One region of the Peribacillus sp. NPDC097264 genome, then DNA from elsewhere that is predicted to be linked to it. Evidence: riboswitches for the same ligand, from Rfam matches in the RefSeq annotation. Region 1 holds a riboswitch; each other region holds the start of a gene.
The links. A riboswitch is a leader RNA that binds a small molecule or an ion and turns the genes downstream of it on or off. The one in region 1 is predicted to bind S-adenosylmethionine.
Positions count from the first base shown of each region.

Region 2: linked by a shared signal. The riboswitch ahead of ACQKL0_RS17285 (bifunctional homocysteine S-methyltransferase/methylenetetrahydrofolate reductase) and the one ahead of ACQKL0_RS12695 (methionine ABC transporter ATP-binding protein) in region 1 are both predicted to bind S-adenosylmethionine.
Region 3: linked by a shared signal. The riboswitch ahead of ACQKL0_RS00085 (5-methyltetrahydropteroyltriglutamate--homocysteine S-methyltransferase) and the one ahead of ACQKL0_RS12695 (methionine ABC transporter ATP-binding protein) in region 1 are both predicted to bind S-adenosylmethionine.

Region 1 is NZ_JBNNSR010000007.1:89,732-96,990, forward strand. It holds gene ACQKL0_RS12665 (YheC/YheD family protein) at 1-871, shown strand, start outside; gene ACQKL0_RS12670 (YheC/YheD family protein) at 922-2,064, shown strand; gene ACQKL0_RS12675 (YheE family protein) at 2,125-2,328, shown strand; gene ACQKL0_RS12680 (hypothetical protein) at 2,387-2,578, shown strand; gene ACQKL0_RS12685 (hypothetical protein) at 2,608-2,832, opposite strand; cobalamin riboswitch at 3,061-3,262, opposite strand; gene ACQKL0_RS12690 (MBL fold metallo-hydrolase) at 3,358-4,179, opposite strand; SAM riboswitch class I at 4,506-4,615, shown strand; gene ACQKL0_RS12695 (methionine ABC transporter ATP-binding protein) at 4,685-5,701, shown strand; gene ACQKL0_RS12700 (methionine ABC transporter permease) at 5,688-6,356, shown strand; gene ACQKL0_RS12705 (MetQ/NlpA family ABC transporter substrate-binding protein) at 6,407-7,228, shown strand.
Region 2 is NZ_JBNNSR010000011.1:82,370-89,628, reverse strand. It holds gene ACQKL0_RS17295 (phosphatase PAP2 family protein) at 1-281, shown strand, start outside; gene ACQKL0_RS17290 (MOSC domain-containing protein) at 768-1,409, shown strand; SAM riboswitch class I at 1,521-1,619, shown strand; gene ACQKL0_RS17285 (bifunctional homocysteine S-methyltransferase/methylenetetrahydrofolate reductase) at 1,726-3,573, shown strand; gene metH (methionine synthase) at 3,566-7,015, shown strand; gene ACQKL0_RS17275 (polysaccharide deacetylase family protein) at 7,223-7,259, shown strand, end outside.
Region 3 is NZ_JBNNSR010000001.1:13,102-20,360, forward strand. It holds gene ACQKL0_RS00070 (hypothetical protein) at 1-89, shown strand, start outside; gene ACQKL0_RS00075 (hypothetical protein) at 151-285, opposite strand; gene ACQKL0_RS00080 (PTS transporter subunit IIC) at 297-1,334, opposite strand; SAM riboswitch class I at 1,550-1,649, shown strand; gene ACQKL0_RS00085 (5-methyltetrahydropteroyltriglutamate--homocysteine S-methyltransferase) at 1,733-2,836, shown strand; gene ACQKL0_RS00090 (hypothetical protein) at 2,873-3,397, opposite strand; gene ACQKL0_RS00095 (CaiB/BaiF CoA transferase family protein) at 3,570-4,676, opposite strand; gene ACQKL0_RS00100 (amino acid permease) at 4,880-6,370, opposite strand; gene ACQKL0_RS00105 (SET domain-containing protein) at 6,723-7,121, shown strand.

The DNA.
Region 1 (7,259 bases):
AATGACGGAAAACCGCGAGGGGCCAAAGGAAGTGAAGCAAAAGTTCCAAAAGGAATATAAGATTCCTTGGTACAATCCTGGTTTCTTCAATAAATGGGATGTTTACGAACGGTTGAATGCGGATGATCGGGCTTTGCCATTTTTACCGGAGACCTACCCTTTTCAATCTCTATCCGTCGTCGAGACGCTTCTGTCGCATTATCGCCAAGTCTATATCAAACCCATTCATGGTAGCCTTGGCCTCGGCATTCATCAAATTCTGTATGATAAGCATGAAAATGTCTACTATTGCCGGTATAAAAATGAGGAACAGGAAAACAAATTACAAAAGTTCTCCACACTCGAATCCATCCTCAAACATGTATTTCATAATCGACCGCTTGAGAACCTGATCGTTCAACAAGGCATCCCGTTAATCCGCTCTTCAAAGCGGCCAGTGGATTTCAGGGTCCATACGAACAAGGACAGCAATGGGGTTTGGCAAGTGACGGCCATCGCCGCAAAAGTTTCCGGGGCTGGCAGTGTGACGACCCATATTAAAAGCGGCGGGGTCATCAAGACGGTTGCCGAACTATACGGAGATGACGAAGAAGCTAAACGGATCGAGGAAAAGCTATCAGAGGCCGCTCTTATATTAAGTGAAAGCATCGAGGAGCACCTAGATGGCATCATAGGAGAAATCGGCTTCGATTTCGGATTGGATAAAAAAGGGCAAGTATGGATGTTCGAAGCTAATTCTAAACCAGGCCGTTCTATCTTTTCCCATCCAAAGTTAAAGGAATTTGAACTTTTAACCAGGAAGCTCAGCCTTGATTATGCCATTTATCTTACCGAACAGACGATTTCACAAACGATTGGTACACAGAAATGAACATTTTTTATGATGTTCCCTCTGAGAGATGGAGCCATAACGAGGAAGATATGCAGCTATATGCGGGAGCCGCGAATGAGGAAATCCCTTTTAAGCAGGACACCCAGGATCAGGCACTTTTTCCGATTACTTTATTTCCGGGAAACCGGGTGCTAGTCGTTGGTATCTTGACCTCTCTAGATCCAAGGAAGGAATCAGGTATAGGGGGGAATTTGACGCTTTTTCAGAATTTATCTCAATATTTATCGAATCATGGGATATTGGCCTATGTATTCACGGTTGAATCCTTGCTTTCCAACTACATGAAAGGCTTCATCTTTTCTTCACAAACGAACACATGGAATGAGGTAAAATTACCACTGCCCGATATCGTTTATAATCGCATTCCCAAAAGGGGATTCGAAGCATCGGAAAGTTTTCAAGAACTCCTTTCCTTTTTTAAAGAACATCGCATCACTTTATTCAACCCTCATTTTTTGGATAAGTACTTGATGTACGAAGCATTGACGGAAGATGGATCTCTAGCCCGCCATCTTCCATCGACCATAGACCTATCCGACCCTACCCAACTAGCGGACTTCTTTCATTTCCACAAACATATTTATTTGAAACCATGCAAAGGAAGCCAAGGTAAGGGCATCTACACCCTGCTAGAAAAACCTGATGGCACCCTCCAATTCAATAGCCTGAAACATCAGGAATTGTACCCTGATTTCTCCGCGTTTTGGGAAGCCAATAAGGCGTCGCTCAAAAAGAGGGGGTATCTGGCCCAACGAGCGGTCATTCCAAAGAAACTGAATGGACACCGATACGATTACCGTATTCTTGTTCATTATGAAAATGGGTTTTATAAAGTGACCGGCAAGGGCGTGAGGATGTCGCAAACCCAGGAAATCACAACCCATACGCCAAGGGGGGGAAAGCTTTTTCCCTATCAGCAGCTACAAACGAGGCCGTTAAACAGGAAGTTGGCGAACATTGCGCAAAGATGTGGAATCATCCTCTCCAGGAAGTTTGGCTTTCTTGGGGAATTCTCCATTGATATCGGGGAAGATACATCCGGTGCTCTATTCATTTATGAAGTCAATTCAAAACCCATGCAATTTGATGAAGAGGAAATTGAAGCGAGCCGCCTACTACATTTAAAAAACCTGTTCATTGAATTAACTTTTCCGAATCACATAAGAAAATAACCTCCATCCTGCTTTTTCCATTATAATGAAATGAGAAACAGCGATATGGAGGTTATACATATGATTACACATTTTCAATGGAAGCCGCTGCACAAGAATTTACCTGGCTGGAAGATTTCCTTTTACTTCAATAAATTGGCCGTCCAAGCCCTCTATCATAAAGATGGGTCCATCGAGTGGTTAACCAATCCGCCTGAAGAATCAGAGGAAGAAAAACTTAAGGGCATGATCCATGATTTAATGGTGTATCACGTGTACGAATAAACAGAATAAAGAATCCCTCTTTGGCTAACACTATTAAAAAGCCAAGGAGGGATTTCATTTGGATAAAGAAAAGATTACATTTCTGAAGGATACCGAGTATGACGGTAAGGATTCTGTATACCTCGATATCGATCGTATCATCAATGAAGGACTTGCTGGCGGAAACGTCTATGAAGCCGCGGACACCTTGAACATTGAGGAAGCCCATGACTTTCATGATGAAACGGAACCGAACATCAATAAAGATTGAAAACAAGGGCTTCCCTTATGGGCGGCTCTTTATTTGATTTCTTGATAGCCGAATATTTCTAGATTCACTTGGCTAAAGGCTCTTTCAAGATTTGCTTCGTATTCTTTCCTATCTTCTACGTTTTTGCCATGAACCTGGATTTCCTCAATCAAGCTTGCTCGGCAATCATCTAAAGATATCATTTCTTCCACACAAAAGTTACGCATGATTTGCGCTTTTAAATAGTCCGTAAAATGCTCAACTGTACCAAACAATGATATGGCCCCCTATGATAGCTGTCCTGTCTAATTAACAGGATTCTTTTTGAATGTTGTCCAATATGGACTTGTAAAAAACAAAAAACAACTTCCCATTCAGAAGTTGTTAGAGTGCAAACGAAACATAACAAAAATGACCATGATTCCCCATTTTTCTACAAAAATAAGAAAGCATGTTCTTGCTAATTTTTCGCACTTAACACCCCCTATCCTCGTAGGTTTCTGGCGTTGTGCTAAAAACGGGCAGGTCTCCTGGCTCATGATCATCGCTTTTCGAACCTTCCCATCTTTTCTTGCAAAAAAGACAGTGGCATTCCTTCGAATCGCTCTCATTTACAGTTGCGGGACAGCGTCGGATTCTAACCGACTTCCCTTTTAAGCAGATAAGCTACACTTTCTTATCTGCACCCATTTCTAGACGAAATACTATTTTTCAGTTTAACTGTATCAAATTTTCACTAGGATTACAATGAGACTCCTGCCTTGTTCTTGGGCCCTATCTATCCTCTTTCCTCTTATTCATCATTTCTTCCTGTCCTCTGAATACACCCTACTCTCTTTCAGGATCGATGTAATGATATGCTCCGAATCCCATTCATGACCGGATATCTCGATAAGCGGATACCGATTAGGCAACACGTTTTGCTGAATTTCATGGACTTCCAATCCTTGATCATGCAAACGCAGAATTTCACCGCGCAGATTTTCCAAGTAACTGAGCTTTCTTTCAAACATTTCCTTTCCGTTCGGGACATATCCGGCATGGCAGCAAAAGACCTCTTTAAAATCATACTGAAGCAGTTTCTTGATGGATTCCATGATGACCGGGATAGATTCTTCCCTTAAAACTAGCTTCGTTTTCGGCGTTACAAACAGGTCACCCGAAAACAGCATGCCATTACTATGGTTCAGGTAAACCATATGGTCCCTCGAATGCCCTGGCGTAAAGATTGGCTCCCATGTTTGAGTGCGTGAATGGACGACCCCTCCTAATGGTTCTGCCTTGAAGGCATCCCTATCTCCCCAAAAAACTCTACGGTAATCGGGATATTCTGCATCCTTTGCACAAATATCGAGGGACATCGGATGAATATAGATGGGAACGTTCCTATGTTCCTGTATCCATGCGGCCCCACCCGTATGGTCCTCATGATAATGCGTCAGCGCAACCATATCGTAATCAGCGGTTTCAAAGAATGGAGTAAGTTCCTTCAACAAGATTTTTGCCCCCGTATCAACTAACATGCCATCGGTTAAGAACACATTCACGCTCATGCCTGATTTGTTTCCTTCCGGTGTCCCTTTTACGCAAACCACATCATTTATCGTTTTCATTTCCAGCATGACTTTCCACCCCAATCATTTTTTTGGAAAAACTCATCATCCTTTATTTTCTAATTTACTTACAATAAATGTATTATCTCTCCATACTTTTTACAAGTATAATATTTTTTCTAATGATGGGAGTGATCAAAGTCCATATTCTTACGCAGACAGGCCATGTAAGATCCGGGACGTTCCGTGTAACTTAGCAAATGGCCACTATAATCTGGGCAAGTAGATCGTTCGATTCATAATCTTGATAAAATTCAAAAAATAATTGACATTACTGTATTTAACAAATAATATAGATTATATTAAAAAAATAATAAAATACTAAAATAGTAATTAACTTATCAAGAGTGACTGAGGGACCAGGCCCTATGACGTCCGGCAACCGCCCCACATCGGGAATGGTGCCCCTTCCTGCAGAATGAAATACCATTCTGAAAGATAAGACGGGATATAATTTCGCTGCCTCTTTCTGAATGATAGAGGTAGCTTTTTTATGTATAAGGAGGATAGCATCATGATTGAAATTCGTTCAGTTCGAAAGGAATATATCTCGAAGAATACCCGAGTTATCGGAGTGGATAATGTATCTTTAACCATTCAAACGGGAGAGGTTTATGGGATTGTCGGGTATAGCGGCGCGGGAAAGAGTTCATTGATTCGCTGTCTGAATCTTCTTGAGCGTCCGACCAATGGTAGCATCATCATCGATGGCGTCGACTTAACAACCTTATCAAGCCAGGAGCTTCGCAAACAACGCCAGAAAATCGGCATGATATTTCAGCATTTTTCCCTAGTCAGTTCCAAAACGGTTTTTGACAATATCTCCTTCGCCTTGAAAGCCGCCCATCAACCAAAGGAGGTCATTACTAACCGCGTGCTGGAACTATTGGATATCGTTGGCCTTCGTGATAAAAAAGATGTTTATCCGGCTCAACTCAGTGGCGGACAAAAACAGCGGGTAGGCATTGCACGGGCCTTAGCGAATGACCCTACCGTCCTATTATGTGATGAAGCGACATCAGCCCTTGATCCAACCACTACGAAGTCGATCTTACAGTTGTTGAAAAAGATCAATAAAGAACTGGGCATCACCATCGTGTTGATCACCCATGAAATGGAAGTGGTCAAGGAACTGTGCCATCGTGTCTCCGTCATGCAAGATGGACGAATTATCGAAGATGGCCCTGTTTATGAAATATTTTCCCAACCCAAACAAGAACTGACTAAGCAGTTCATCAGCAGCGTGTTGGATTTTGAACTTCCTCCCCACCTTATAAGGGAAAACAAAGGAACGATTATCAAAATACAATTTGAAGGGCAAACCGCTGGTGAATCGATTCTCTCGGATACTCTACAAAACTATTCTGTCAGAGGGAATATCCTGCACGGGAAAATTGAATATATCCAGGATGTCCCTCTAGGAATCTTGATCATCGAATTGATTGGTGAGCCTGAAGAAGTGCAAGTAGCCCTTGAATACATAATAAGCCGGACCCAATCTGTGGAGGTGTTAAAGCATGTCACTGCTTGATTCCATCATCAATATTTTACCTGACCTTAATAAAGCCTTTCTGGAAACGATTTATATGGTCGGAATTTCCCTTGCGGTTGCCCTCCTGATTGGACTGCCTCTAGGAGTATTGCTGTTTACGACGACCAGGAATTTGTTCTTTGAAAATATCACGTTGAATCGATCCCTCGGTTTCGTGGTTAATCTAGTCCGCTCGATTCCGTTTATCATTCTTTTAGTCGCTTTGCTTCCTTTAACCGAATTCCTTACCGGGTCAACGATTGGACCGCTAGCGGCTTCCGTTTCCCTATCAGTCTCCGCCATTCCTTTTTTCGCTAGGATCGTAGAATCTGCATTGAGGGAAATAGATAAGGGAGTGATCGAAGCCGCCATTGCAGTGGGCGCTTCCCCATGGATGATCATCAAGGATGTGCTTCTTCCTGAAGCAAGGCCTGGAATCATCCAAGGCGTGACATTAACGACGATATCACTCATCGGCTTCTCGGCTATGGCAGGAACAATCGGCGGAGGAGGAATCGGTGACCTCGCGATTCGTTTCGGCTATTACCGTTATGACAACACGATCATGATCACAACGGTGGTCGTTCTGATCTGTCTTGTCCAAATCATCCAAATGATAGGCGATAAGGCCTCTCACTATGTAAACAAACGATAAGATTCATGAATGTTAACGATGACACTACATTAAACAAGGAGGAATTTTTCATGAAAAAAATCACTTCATTATTATCTATATGTGCATTAGCCCTTGGGTTGTCAGCTTGCGGAAATGACGATGCGACAACTAAAACGGAGGACAAAAAAGAATTAAAAATCGGGGCAACGACTGGCCCTTATGCCGACATGGTCATAGAGGCCATACAACCCGGACTTGAAGACCTTGGCTACAAAGTGGACATCGTCGAATTCAGTGATTATATCCAGCCGAATAAATCACTTGGTAATGGTTCGATCGATGCCAACCTCTTTCAGCATAAAGTGTATATGGATAATTTCGCAAAGGAACATGATTTAGAGCTCTCTGACCTTATTATTGTTCCAACGGCACCGATGGGCATTTACTCCACGGAATACAAATCATTGGCCGATATTAAAGATGGTGCGACCATCGCCGTTCCCAATGACCCAGTCAACCTCTCCCGTGCACTTAAAGTTTTATTGGATGAGGGCCTGATTGAAGTGGATCCGGATGTTGATCCATTAAGAATATCTGAGAAAGATGTAACAAAGAATCCGAAGAACATTCAATTCGAACCACTGGAATCGGCACAATTACCTCGTGCAACGGACAGTGTTGACCTATCGGCCGTTCCTGGTAATTTTGCGATTGCCGCCAAAATGGACCTTCAAGATGCTCTTGCATTAGAAAACATGCCAGATACGTATCGCAATGTCGTGGCTGTAAACACTAAGGATAAAGACGCCCAATTTGCAAAAGATATTAAATCAGTTGTAGAAAGTGCCGAATTTGAAAAAGTGATTGATGACAAGTTCCAAGGCTTCGGTAAACCCGATTGGATGAAATAAGGAAACAGCAAGTATGGGTCTGCTCCTGTCT
Region 2 (7,259 bases), on a different contig from region 1:
CCGGATATAGTTTTCCTAGTGGTCACTCTATGGCTTCGGTTATCGTTTACGGAAGCATTGCAGTTGTATGTTTACGAATCGTCAAAAGTAAATATATGAACGGCATTATATGGTTTTTGGCTTTTTTGGCTTCATTGGTCATTGGATGGAGCCGCATTTATCTAGGGGTGCATTACCCGAGCGATGTTGTGGCAGGTTTTGTTGCCGGAGCTGCTTGGCTAACGATATCGGCATGGCTGTTACGATACCTGGAATATAAGGGGCGAAAAAATAGAAGCTAAGGGGAAAATGAAGGCATAAGAAAATCACCAAAATTATCAAAAAAGTGGTGTACTGTGAGGAAAGTAATGATCGCACCTATAAATTTTCATTAAAAGAAGATCTCCTGTTCAATTTGGTAGTTACTTGTTAGGTATAAATAATTAGTAAGGATCTACAGTTTTCCACCCTTTTTAAAAGGAGACAAAAAAATTCGCCCCCTAAAGAGCGACAATGAGGAAATTAATCGTGAATCAACATATAGGCGACGGATTGTCTTTTTCGACTATATATTGTGTTCATATTCTATCATAATTAATTTGGAAATAGCAACTAAATTACTAAAACAAAGGGATTATTTTTATATCATTCTCTTTTCACATCGAATTTTATACCTAGTAAAGAGGTTATTGCTTTTTTTTTGGTATAATCAAATAATTGAATAGATTGAATATAAAGAATGTTTCTTTATTGCAATCTGGAAATTTAAAAGAAATGGAAGATGTCCAATGGAAAATCGTAAAATCATGTCTCTTCAAATTGGGATGCCAAAAGAGGAGGAGCTTTCGGGGGTAAAGATCAAAACGGCAATGGATAAGAAGGCCATCGACTATATCACCGTAACAAAATCAGGGATTGATAGGGATGGAGTGGGTAACAGAAAGTTCCATGGAGGGCCTGACCGTGCACTATGTTTTTATCCCTTTGAGCATTATGATTTATGGAATCGAACATTCAATAAGCAGCTTTCCATCCCTGCATTTGGGGAGAATTTGACGATTGCTGGAATGACTGAACGTCAAACGTTTATAGGCGATATCTATAGCATTGGCGGGACCGTTATTCAGATTACACAGGGGCGTATTCCTTGCTCGACCATCTCCCACTTTAACAAAGAGCCAGAGTTTTTGAAATTGGTGATGGACACTAATCTAACTGGCTATTTTGCTAGGGTTATACAAGAAGGGGTAATTGGCCAACAAGATGATATCGTGTTATTGGATCGGCTTCAAGATAAGGTTACGGTACTTTATGCAACGGATGTCATCCTTCATAAGCGTGATGGGGAGGAGGGGGCAATGTCCTTGCTTTCCATTGAATCCTTGTCGGAAGAATGGGGAGCCTTGCTTTCTAAAAGGATGTATCGTTAAAAAGTCTGAAGAAAATGAAAAAATGATAAATATACTCTTGAAATTATCAGATGATTCATGTAAATTAAATATAAATAAATTTTGAAATGTTTAGAAAATTAAACTTAATAAATCTTATCGAGAGAGGTGAAGGGACTGGCCCGATGAAACCTCAGCAACCAGCCTAGGCAAAGGTGCTAAATCCAGCAAGCAGAGCTTGATAGATGAGGAGAATGTTTCGAAAAAAGCCTTCTTCTTTGAGAAGGTTTTTTTTCTTTACTCTCACACTCATAGAAACTGACAAAAACCATAGTGTTTTTAAGAGAGGGTGTACTAATTGGATTTTCGTAGTGAATTGAAGGAAAGAATGCTAGTTGGAGACGGCGCGATGGGTACGTTGTTGTACTCCTATGGAATCGATCAATGTTATGAGGAAATAAATTGCACCAATACTGATAAAATTGAGTCTATACATAGGGCCTATTTAGAAGCGGGTGCAGATATTCTGCAAACCAATACATATGGTGCCAATTTCAATAAATTGAAACGGTATGGGCTGGAGGAAGAAGTCAGTCGGATCAATCGCCAAGGAGTCAGCATTGCTAAACAAGTAGCGAAAGGGAAGGCTTATGTTTTTGGTACAATTGGGGCCCAGCGTAGTATACGTAAATCGGATTTAAGTATAGAAGAAATAAAACGGGGTTTTCGAGAACAATTATACAGTTTGCTTCTGGAAGATCCCGATGGAATTCTTCTTGAAACATTCTATGATTTTGAAGAGCTTGAAACGGTACTTCAAATTGCTAAAAAGGAAACGGACCTGCCGATTATTGCAAATGTATCGATGCATGAACTTGGAAATCTTCAAAATGGATTTCATTTGAATGAAGCTTTTCAAAAGCTAGAGTACCTAGGTGCAGATGTGGTTGGGGTGAATTGTCGTCTGGGCCCCCATCATATGATAAGGGCACTGGAAGAAGTGAAATTGCCTATGCAGGCGTCGATTGCCATCTATCCTAATGCAAGTCTTCCAGATTATGTGGATGGGAGACTGGTCTATAAAGCGGAACCAGAATATTTCGGTTCAAGTGCACTCGAATTACGAAAACAAGGAGCAACCATTATAGGGGGTTGCTGTGGTACGACACCACTACATATACAAGCTGTGAACGAAATGATTGGCACTTTAGCGCCAGTCAAGGAAAAAATTACGAAAGCTCGACATATAGAAATTATTGAAGTGAATAACCAAAAACAAGAATTAGCTCTTCATGAAAAGGCAAAAACGGATAGAACGATCCTAGTTGAGCTTGATCCACCGAAAAAGTTAGGAATCGAAACGTTTATGGCAGGAGCTGAAGCCTTGAAAAAAGCTGGGGTGGATTCCATTACTTTAGCTGATAATTCACTTGCTTCACCAAGGATATCGAATTCGACCTTAGCCAATTTATTAAAGGCTGAATTAGGGGTGAATCCGATGGTCCATATTACGTGCAGGGACCGAAATCTTATTGGATTGCAATCCCATTTAATGGGGTTGCATACAGTCGGGCTGGATGAAGTTTTAGTTATCACTGGTGATCCTTCTAAGATTGGTGATTTCCCGGGGGCAACGTCTGTCTATGATTTATCTTCATTCGATTTGATAAGTCTGGTTAAGCAATTCAATGAGGGCTACTCCTATTCCGGACAAAGTCTAGGGAAACGGGCTAATTTCAAGATTTCCGCAGCTTTTAATCCAAATGTGAAATATCTCGATAAGGCTGTTCAGAGAATGGAAAAGAAAATCGCTTGCGGTGCTCATTCGTTTTTGACACAGCCAGTTTATTCAGTAGAACAAATAGAAGAAGTCTATCAGGCGACAAAACATTTGGAAACACCGATTTTCATGGGGATAATGCCCCTTACCAGTACGAGGAATGCCGAATTCATCCATAATGAAATACCGGGGATTAAATTACCTGACAGTGTACGGAAAGCAATGGCCTCAGCGGGAGCTGATCCAGTAAAATCAAGGATTGAAGCTATAAATATAGCAAGGGAATTGGTAGACGCAGCCCAAGAGAGGTTCAAGGGAATTTACTTAATAACGCCTTTCTTACGCTATGAAATGACAGCGGAACTTACTACATATATTAAGGATCATGATCGTAAACAAACATCTGAGGTGGCAGGACATGAGTAAAAGGGAAATTAACGTGCAATTACAATCAAAGATTCTTCTTCTTGATGGAGCAATGGGCACCATGATTCAAGCTGAAGATTTAACGGCCGAGGATTTCGGTGGAGAACAATACGAAGGGTGTAATGAGTATTTATCGTTAACCCGTCCTGAAATCATTCAAACCATCCATGAAAAATATTTAGCGGCAGGTGCCGATATTATAGAGACTAATACCTTTGGTGCCACAAGCTTAGTGCTGGAAGAATATCAATTAAGCACGCTTGCATATGAACTTAATAAAGTATCGGCAGAGCTTGCCGTAAAAGCATGTGAAAAATATTCAAGTGATAATTGGCCCAGGTATGTAGCGGGTTCCATGGGACCAACGACAAAAACTTTATCTGTTACAGGTGGAACGACTTTCGATATATTGACCGATTCATATGAGGAACAGGCACTTGGCCTTATAGACGGTGGGGTAGACTTATTACTCGTGGAAACCTGTCAAGATATGCTCAATGTAAAGGCGGCCTTTTCTGGAATTAGATCGGCCATCGCTAAAACTGGCAAGGAAGTACCGATAATGATTTCAGGAACAATCGAGCCGATGGGAACGACGTTAGCCGGTCAGTCCATAGAGGCATTTTATTTATCGGTAGAGCATATGAACCCTCTGGCTGTCGGTTTGAACTGTGCGACAGGCCCAGAGTTTATGATTGACCATATCCGTACTCTAGCAGATCTATCCGACAATGCGATTAGCTGTTATCCAAATGCAGGATTGCCTGATGAGGAGGGGCATTACCATGAATCTCCCACTTCCCTAGCCGAGAAAATGAAACAATTTGCAGAAAAAGGCTGGGTCAATATCATTGGTGGCTGTTGTGGTACCACTCCTGAACACATTAAAGAGCTCTCAAGAGTACTTAAAGATATTCAACCACGGAAATTACCTGAGGCTGCACATGGTCATGCCGTATCTGGCATCGAGCCGCTTATTTATGACGACTCAATGCGACCCCTGTTTGTCGGAGAGCGAACGAATGTCATTGGATCTCGTAAATTCAAGGAATTGATTCGTGCTAAGAAATACGAACCAGCAGCGGAGATTGCCCGGGCACAAGTTAAGAAAGGTGCGCATGTCATTGATATCTGTCTGGCAGACCCTGATGGAGATGAGTTCGGTGACATGAAAGAATTCATTGAAGAGGTCGTCAAAAAGGTTAAGGTCCCTTTAGTCATCGATACAACTGATGAAGACGTTCTTGAACAAGCCTTGAAACATTCCCAAGGGAAGTCCATCATAAACTCAATCAATCTCGAAGATGGTGAAGAAAGGTTTGAAAAAATCGTTCCACTTATTCATCAATACGGTGCGGCTGTCGTAGTAGGAACGATTGATGAAATTGGTATGGCGGTAGACGCCGAACGAAAAATAGAAGTAGCTACTCGCTCAGTGGATTTACTTGTAAACAAATACGGCCTAAAGAAAAGTGACTTGATTTTTGATCCGCTTGTATTTCCAGTCGGTACAGGAGATGAACAATATATTGGCTCCGCATTGGAAACAGTAAAAGGAATTAAAGCAATCAAGGAAAAATTCCCTGAATGTTTGACGATTCTTGGGATTTCAAATGTTTCGTTTGGCTTGCCTTCACGTGGAAGGGAAATATTGAATGCCGTTTTTCTTTATCATTGTACGAAAGCTGGACTAGATTACGCGATTGTGAATACGGAAAAACTCGAACGGTTTGCTTTAATACCAGAAGTGGAAGTGAAGCTTGCTGAAGCACTTTTATTTGATACCTCAACAGAAACACTGGCGACCTTCACTGAATTTTATCGTGGTAAAAAAGCTGAAAAGAAAGATGATGGAATTATTCTTCCATTAGATGAAAGGTTAGGTAACTACATAATCGAGGGTACAAAAGAAGGATTGATCGAGGACTTGAATGAAGCCATAGAGCGTGGTGATGCTCCACTGGAAATCATTAATGGACCATTGATGGATGGAATGAGCGAAGTGGGGCGGTTATTTAATGATAACCAACTTATTGTGGCAGAAGTGCTTCAAAGTGCCGAGGCAATGAAAGGCGCTGTTTCACATCTTGAACCGCTTATGGAAAATTCAGAGGATCATGCTAAAAAAGGCAAAATTCTTTTGGCCACTGTCAAAGGGGATGTCCATGATATCGGTAAAAACCTTGTCGATATCATTCTTTCCAATAATGGTTATGAAGTAGTGGACCTTGGAATTAAGGTTGCACCACAGCAAATCATTGAGGAAGTACGGAAGCATGAACCTACCATTATCGGTTTATCGGGCCTGCTTGTAAAGTCAGCTCAGCAAATGATCTTAACAGCACAGGATTTGAAACAGGCTGGGATTGACACCCCAATTTTGGTGGGTGGTGCCGCATTATCCCGTAAGTTCACCGATTTTAAAATCTCACCCGAATACGATGGACCTGTTCTATATTCTAAGGATGCGATGGATGGTTTGGCCGTTACGAATATCCTACATGATACGAACAGAAAAATGGTTTACCTAGAGGAACTGAAAAATAAACGTGAAAAGGCAAAAGCCAATGCTGCCATCGCCGCATTAATTGAAAAACCGGAACGTAAGCCAGTAAGTGCGGTTCCACTAAGGAATGTACCGGTTCAAAAACCTCATGATGTCAAAAGGCATATACTAAAAAAATATCCACTCGAAGTCATTCAGCCCTATATCAATAGACAGATGTTGATTGGGCATCATCTGGGTCTAAAAGGGAAGGTGGCTGAATTACTGAAGGAGGGTAACGATAAAGCTATACAATTGAATGATTTGGTTGACGATCTGATTGAATTCCTGAAATCCGAACCTGAATATGGATTAAATGCAGTTTATCAATTTTTCCCCGCCCAAAGTGATGGTGACAAATTAGTGGTATACAATCCCGAGGATCGTCAGGAAGTATTGGAAACTTTTGATTTTCCAAGGCAAGATACAAGTCCAAACCTTTGTCTGGCTGATTTTGCGAAGCCTATTTCTTCTGGCGAAATGGACTATGTTGGTTTCTTCCTGGTTACAGCAGGAAGAGGCATTAGAAAGTGGGCTGAAGAGTTCAAGAAAGAGGGAGATTTCTTGAAAAATCATGCCCTACAATCCCTTGCTCTCGAAACCGCTGAAGGATTTGCTGAAAGAATCCATCAAATGATGCGTGACGATTTGGGAATTAGCGATTCTATCGAAATGACCATGAAAGAGAGATTTGCTGCCAAGTATATTGGTCAAAGATTTTCTTTCGGGTATCCAGCCTGCCCGAATCTGGAAGACCAGGAAAAACTCTTCCGCTTATTACAGCCTCAGGATATTGGGGTAGAATTGACTGAAGGTTTCATGATGGAACCGGAGGCATCTGTCTCCGCCATAGTGTTTGCACACCCTGAAGCTAGATATTTTAATGTCGATAGATAAGTAAGACAGCGGTTAAATCCGCTGTCTTATTGATTATGGCGAGTTAATTTCGAGAGCACATTAAGAATAGTATGGTGATAAATTCCTGATACAGAAAGTGAAGTTGTTAAAGACCATAATTCCATGCCTATATTCTAAAAAAAATTGATGCATGAAACCCCTGGTATAGTACACCTTAATGGTAAAAAGCAAGGGGGAGATATAATTATGAAGAAATTATTGCACTTATATACGATAGTATTCT
Region 3 (7,259 bases), on a different contig from region 1:
TCATTACCTATCCCGCTAGCGAACAGGAAAAGTACGGTCCAATCACCTCTCATATCGCAGAGACCTTCACCCCATCCACCAACTCATGACGGGGTGAGAATGATGCCACAAACCGTCCAGATACGCTTCGGTTTGTGGCTCTTTCTATTGTCAACAACCGATGTCCTTACCTGTAAAGAAGGTAAGTGGATTCGCAGCTGTTAGATCTAAACGTACATTCCCTTTGAAAATAGCCGCACCATCAAAAGAAGCAGCCAGGTCCCTTTGCCTGGCTGCTTCTTTCATTTACCCTCGTATTATTCAAAATGCAAGGTATAGTCGTCTGCTTTAATCCATTTTAATTTCTTTGAGAAAACGTAGATTAGTACAAGGTTCAACACAACCGGAAGAATGAAGAAAATGATGACCATGATGGATATGTTACTGAAAATCCATCCGCCTTCCGCCAGTTTCATGTAGTTCAAGGGACCGACCAATCCCGATAAACCAAATCCAGCACTATATGGGGTCCCTTGTATGTTTAACAAACCTGCCAACGCACCAAGAATAGCTGACGTGATTAACATGGGAAACGCAATTTTCGGTTTCATGAAGAAATTCCTCATTTGAATCTTAGGGGAACCCAACACATGGGCTAAAGCCGTCCCTAATGAATTCGCTTTGTAGCTTGCAATGGCTAGGCCCACACCAGCTGCCACGATTCCTAGGTTGGCCGCACCCGATCCTATACCTGAGAGCATAATGACCGTCGCCACCCCAACCGTTGAAATGGGAGATAAGATAATGAGACAGAAGATAACGGAAATAATGGCTCCCATCAAAATGGGCTGCAAGGACGTCACGTTAGCGATGCCGACTCCTAATAGTCCCGTAGCGGATTTTACGTATGGCAGAATGAAGTATCCAATCATTCCTGGTACCAAGATACTTAAAGTCGGCATCAAAAGAATCGCATACGCCTTTAATCTGTCGCCAATTAGTTGCAGGAACAATACGGTCAATGCCGCGGTAATTCCGGTATTGATTACAACGCCAATCCCATTAAGGGCAAATAAACCGTCAGCCGTTTTCTGGATGGCACCACTTCCGACCATGGCCGCGATCCCGATACTGGCCGTTTGAATGGATGGTAGCTTGAACGAAATCCCGACCATCACCCCAATCATGACAGGTAACAAGCTCATCACGAAAACGGTGATATCGAATATATGCTGTAACACGGGAAAATGTGGAATCAATAGTTTAAGTATTTCCCCTAACAAAGCATTCGGAATTAATGAAACGACAATCCCTATGCTCATCCCCGTTAATAATTTATTAAAAAAATCTCTCATCTGAATAATCCCCTATCTCGCTGTAATGTACACAATTATAAGAAATATTCTGACAATAGTCAAAGGATTTTTTTAATACTTCACCGCGAAAGTGTATAAAAGTATTTAAACTAAGAGAAACTACTTTCTAATAACGCTTATATTCTAAATTATCTGTTTTCTATTGACCTTTACTAATACTACCTGTATAGTCGTAATTAATTGAATAGTTCATTTTCTTATCCAGAGAGGTGGAGGGACTGGCCCTTTGATACCTCAGCAACAGACTTTACTGTACTGTGCTAATTCCAGAAGTGTTCAACTTGAAGATAAGAAGAGAATATAAGCATTGCTGATTATACCTCTTCTTTTTTAAAGAAGAGGTTTTTATATTTTAATAAGGAAAGTAGGAATCTACCATGTCTATCACTTTAACGAAAGCTCCATTCAAAGCCGACCACGTAGGAAGTCTATTAAGACCAGAAAGTATACATCTGGCAAGAAAGCAACGGAAAGAAGGAATCATTACCGCAGAACAATTACGCGACGTTGAAACGAAGGAAATCAAGCGTATCGTCGATAAGCAAATAGAAATCGGTTTAGAGGCAGTGACTGATGGGGAATTCAGACGCACCTGGTGGCACTTTGACTTCTTGGAACATTTAAATGGAATCGAAGGGTATGTCACGGAAAAAGGTCTCACCTTTGATGGAATTGAAACAGAACGTTATAACGTTCGGAATACAGGAAAAATTTCTTTCAACCCAGATCACCCCTTTATTAAAGACTTTATTGAGTTTAATGAAATCGTGGACGGACGGGCTGTGGCGAAACAAACCATCCCTAGTCCCAATCAATTATTTGCGGTAGGTGTCCATAATGAAGAAATCTATCCTGACATCGAAGACTATGCAAAAGATATTATCAAAGCCTACCAAGATGCTTTACAAGCCTTTTACGATGCCGGTGTACGTTATTTACAATTAGATGATGTATACATAGCCAGGCTTTCCGCTCCGGACTTCCAGTTCAAAGAGGGGAAATATACAAGGGAACAATTAATCGATTTAGCATTGCGCGTGATTAATGGGACGTTGGAGGGAAAACCAGAGGATTTGGTTGTCACGACTCACCTTTGTCGTGGAAATTACCAATCGACTTGGGCTTTTGAAGGCAGCTATGCCCGTATCGCCCCAACTCTATTGGCCAAGGAAAATGTAGATGGATTTTTCTTGGAATACGATGATCATCGTTCAGGGGATTTTAAACCATTAGAACACATTCCAAATGACGGCGCACAAGTCGTTCTTGGCGTGGTTACTTCGAAGAATGGCGAACTTGAAGATAAAGAAACCGTTAAATCACGTATTAAAGAAGCGGCACAATTCGTGCCACATGAACACTTGTGCTTAAGCCCTCAATGCGGATTCGCTTCCACACATCTTGGCAACAAGCTAACGGAAGAGCAGCAATGGGAAAAGTTAAAATTCGTTGTGGATGTCGCCAAAGAAGTATGGGGATAAGAACAAAAAGGGACGAGCCTATGCTCGTCCCTTTATTCAACAACATCGATCGTCCTCATCCTCTTTCTTCCCCACTACATCATCTGTCACCTTATCATCGAGCTGGTTCTTCAATGTCAATTCTGCGGCCTTTCCATCACTTGGCGACCCATCGGAAAAATACATCGGAAATAAGGAAAAGAACATAATATAGAAAGAGAAATATATGAATTGGTACCAGAGGACCGACTTCTCCAAGATTCCCTGATAAACCAAACTATATATCAACAACATGCTAATTAGGTTAAAGAGGGCTCCCCCTAAGTAAATCAAACTATTCGTGAACTTATTATCATATTTTAATCCCTTGAACTCACAATGCCCATTCCAAAAGTAGTATTTTCTCACTTCTATATTGCAAAAGGAGAAAACCTTTTCTCCACATCCGATCTTGATTTTTTTCTCCGTACCGCCAAATAGCGTGACAAAGAATAGATGCCCACCTAAATGAATGAGCGTGACAACCGGTAAAATCAGAAAAAAGGAAAAGAGAAATTTAGTGATATCAGACAAACCGAACATGCCAATCATCCTCCTTATTTGAGCTTGGTGTATACAGACAAGTCCTTATTCGAAGGATGATACTCTCTTACCCGGTGTGGATACGTTATAACTAGTAAATATTCACATGTCTTAAGGGACTCCCCCTTTAACCCACAAAAAACCGGCAGATCATCTGCCGGTCCATCCGTTGCTATCGCTCCAATTCAAGAGTGCCAAAGACCTCATCATTACTTTGTCCCGGCTTCATCCCAACATGTTTATACTCTGGAGTGAAGACCGATGTTTTGATGGGACAAGCCATCTGCCTCTGCATGTTTCCTTCTCCATCGGGCACTTCGACTATCATGCCACGCGCTTGCAGTTGCGGGTGATTGGTCGCTTCAGAAAAAGTCAGCACCGGTTCGACACAAGCCTCGAACTCTTCGAATATGCCCTGCCATTCTTCAAATGTCTTTTCAAGAAATGCATGCTTGATGATCCTTTTGAATTGGATGCTACTTTCCGCATCTTGCTTCATGCTTAACTCGAACAGTTCAGGCTGTCCGATTGCTTCACATAACACTTCACGGAATGATGGCTCCAAGCTTCCAACCGAGAAGTAACGGCCGTCTTTCGTTTCATAAAAATCATAAAATGTTCCGCCATTCAATACCAACTTTTCCGGTTCAAGCTCCAATCCACCCTGTAAATGTAGGGGGGCAGATATCGCGTTCAAAGCAAAGCTGCAATCGGTCATGCTAATATCGATGAACTGACCTTCACCCGTCCGCTCCCGGAAGATGACTGCCGACAAAATCCCGATGACAGCATGCATGGAGCCTCCTGCAAGGTCGGCTATTTGTGTTCCATTTTTTGCAGGTCCTCCTTTTTGCGTACCTGAGTAACCGGACAACCCCGCTATCGAAATATAGTTGATATCATGACCTGGACGATTCTTGTAGGGACCAGTCTGACCAAAGCCAGTAAGCGAACAGTAAATCAACTTTGGATTGATTTGTTTTAATTCTTCGTATCCCAGCCCCAACCGATCCATGACACCCGGCCGGAACTGTTCAAGGACAATATCATATTCCTTCACTAGATTCTTTACGGCATCAATCGACTCCTGCCGTTTCAAATCAAGGGCAACCGATTTTTTTGAACGGTTCAAATATTGATCGACTCCCCATGTATCAGCCTTGGCCGGCCGTTCAACCTTCAACACTTCCGCTCCTAAGTCTGCAAGCATGAGCGTAGCGAATGGCCCTGGCAAAAGTGTCGAAAAGTCTAGCACTTTCAGATTGGTCAGTAGTGTCATCGTTCATGCACCTTCCTTTTCTACCAAATGGATGCATTCTTCCTCAGTTGGGATTTCTATCTTTTATACTCATTCTTCTTCCACCCTTTCGTTTCCTGCAAAACAACATTCACATCCAATTCAATGCGACTAACATTGGTACATGTTCAATTTAAAATAATAAAATAACCGGAACCATGTCTGTGAACATGGTCCGGAAGTTTTCAGTCATACTTTTCATCAAAATTAATTTCCACTTCTTCGAGCTTAACGAATCTCGTTTTCCTAATCAGTTTATACCCAAACCAGAGGGCGAGAAAAAGAGGGATTCCTAAGTAAGCCGCCACCACACTTCCCCAATCGATATGGTCCGAAAAGAACGCTTGGATATTTTGAGCCAAGATGACGACCATTCCAATCGTAATGGCAAATATCGTCCCGATTGGAAACCATAAAGCCTTGTACGGCAGCTTATCCAATGAATGCCCTTGTAACACATATGCCTTACGGAAGCGATAATGGCTTATGGAAATGCCCAGCCAGAAGATAAATCCCGTTATCCCGATCGCGTTCATTAGCCATAGATATACGGTGCCATCACCGAATATGGAAGCCAAAAAGGCAAGCATTCCGATGGCACATGTTAAGATCATACCCGCCACTGGAACCCCTCGTTTGTTCAGTTTGGCAAAAATCCGGGGTGCTTGCCCGGCTTTAGCCATCGAATATAACATACGGGTAGAGGCATATAAGCTTGAATTCCCCGCAGATAATACCGCAGTTAAAATCACGGCGTTCATCAGGGAAGCCGCAAAGGCTACTCCCGCTTTCTCAAATATGAGCGTAAATGGGCTGACCATAACATTCTCGCCTTGTAAACTTGAATTCGTATAAGGGATAAGCAGCCCTATCACAAAAATCGCCAATATGTAAAAAAGGAGAATCCTCCAGAAGACGCTTTTAATGGCCTTCGGTATATTTTTAGCTGGGTTTTCACTTTCCCCAGCTGCAACACCAACGATTTCCGTCCCCTGAAAAGAAAAACCTGCTGCTATGAAAACGATGAATACCCCCATGAAACCACCTGGAAAAGGAGCATCGTCCACTGTGAAATTTTTAAAGCCTACCGCTTCCCCTCCCATAATGCCTACAATCATGAGTAAGCCGACAATGATAAAAATGATGATGGCCGTCACTTTAATGAAAGAAAACCAATATTCCCCTTCACCATAGCCTTTGACAGAGAGATAGTTCAATAGAAAAATAAGCACTAAAAATGAGAAACTCCACAATAGTGATGGACTATCCGGAAACCAGAATTTCATGATGATGGTCGATGCGGCTAACTCGGCCGCTATAGTCATGGACCAGTTGAACCAATATGTCCAACCCAAGGCAAATCCAAAGGCAGGATCGACAAATTTCGTTCCATATGTACTAAATGACCCACTGGTTGGCATAAAGGCAGCTAGTTCCCCTAAGCTTGTCATGACAAAGTACACCATGGCCCCGACCAATGCGTAAGCAAGTAGAGCACCGCCTGGTCCCGCTGTATGTATGGCAGCCCCACTGCTAAGAAACAATCCTGTTCCGATGGCTCCTCCAATGGAAATCATCGTTAAGTGACGAGATTTCAACCCTCTGTTTAACGCCTGTTCTTTTTTCGGTGTTTCGACTGGATACTCAAAGACTTCCTCTTCGCGTTTTACTATCATATGTACATCCCCTTTTGCTTTTGCACGCAGTTCAGAAAATTCCCACTTTAGAAATTATACTACTTGAAAGTTCTGAATGGATTAATTATTCTATTTCTTTTAGCAATTTTCATGCCACTTTTCACTTGTCAGCAAAATCCTACATCTTCACCCAATAAAACCGCGATATAGACAAATTCCTTTGCACTTACGCCATATTTCTTTGCGTTTTTGTGCCACGATATTTTGCACTTATTGGGGATTCTTCAAGAGGATAACGATTAATTTCCCTAAATTAGTTGCTTTTCTTCCTAATTGCTGTCAAGCTTATACAATCTGGACTATAAAAGAAAAGAACAAGTAGGTGACGAATATGATCGAAGTTAAAAATTCCACACTCAGTGATGGAGAGTTCAATAGAGGCGTTTTCGCAAAACGTGATATTAAAAAAGGTGAGCTGTTGCATGAAGCACCGGTTATCGCTTATCCAAATGAAGAGCATGTTCATATCGAGAAAACATTGCTAGCGGATTATGCGTTTGAGTATGGCATCAACCATACTTGCCTGCTTTTAGGATATGGCATGCTGTTTAACCACTCCTATACGCCGAATGCCACATATGACATAAACTTTGATCATCATACATTCGATTTCTTCGCTTATACCGATATTAAGGCGGGAGAAGAGATTACCATCAATTATAATGGTGAGGTCGATAACGAAGATCCGTTATGGTTCAATAAAGAAGACAATGGTGAAGAAGCTGAGTAATTAATGACATAAAAGCGCCTGCCGTTTAAAAAACTTTCTCCAGTTTTTTAAAGGCAGGTGCTTTTTACGTAATTAGGGAAACCAAAAAAGCTCCATCAAGGATATGCTATCCCTTGATGGAGCTTTTTTCATGCTACC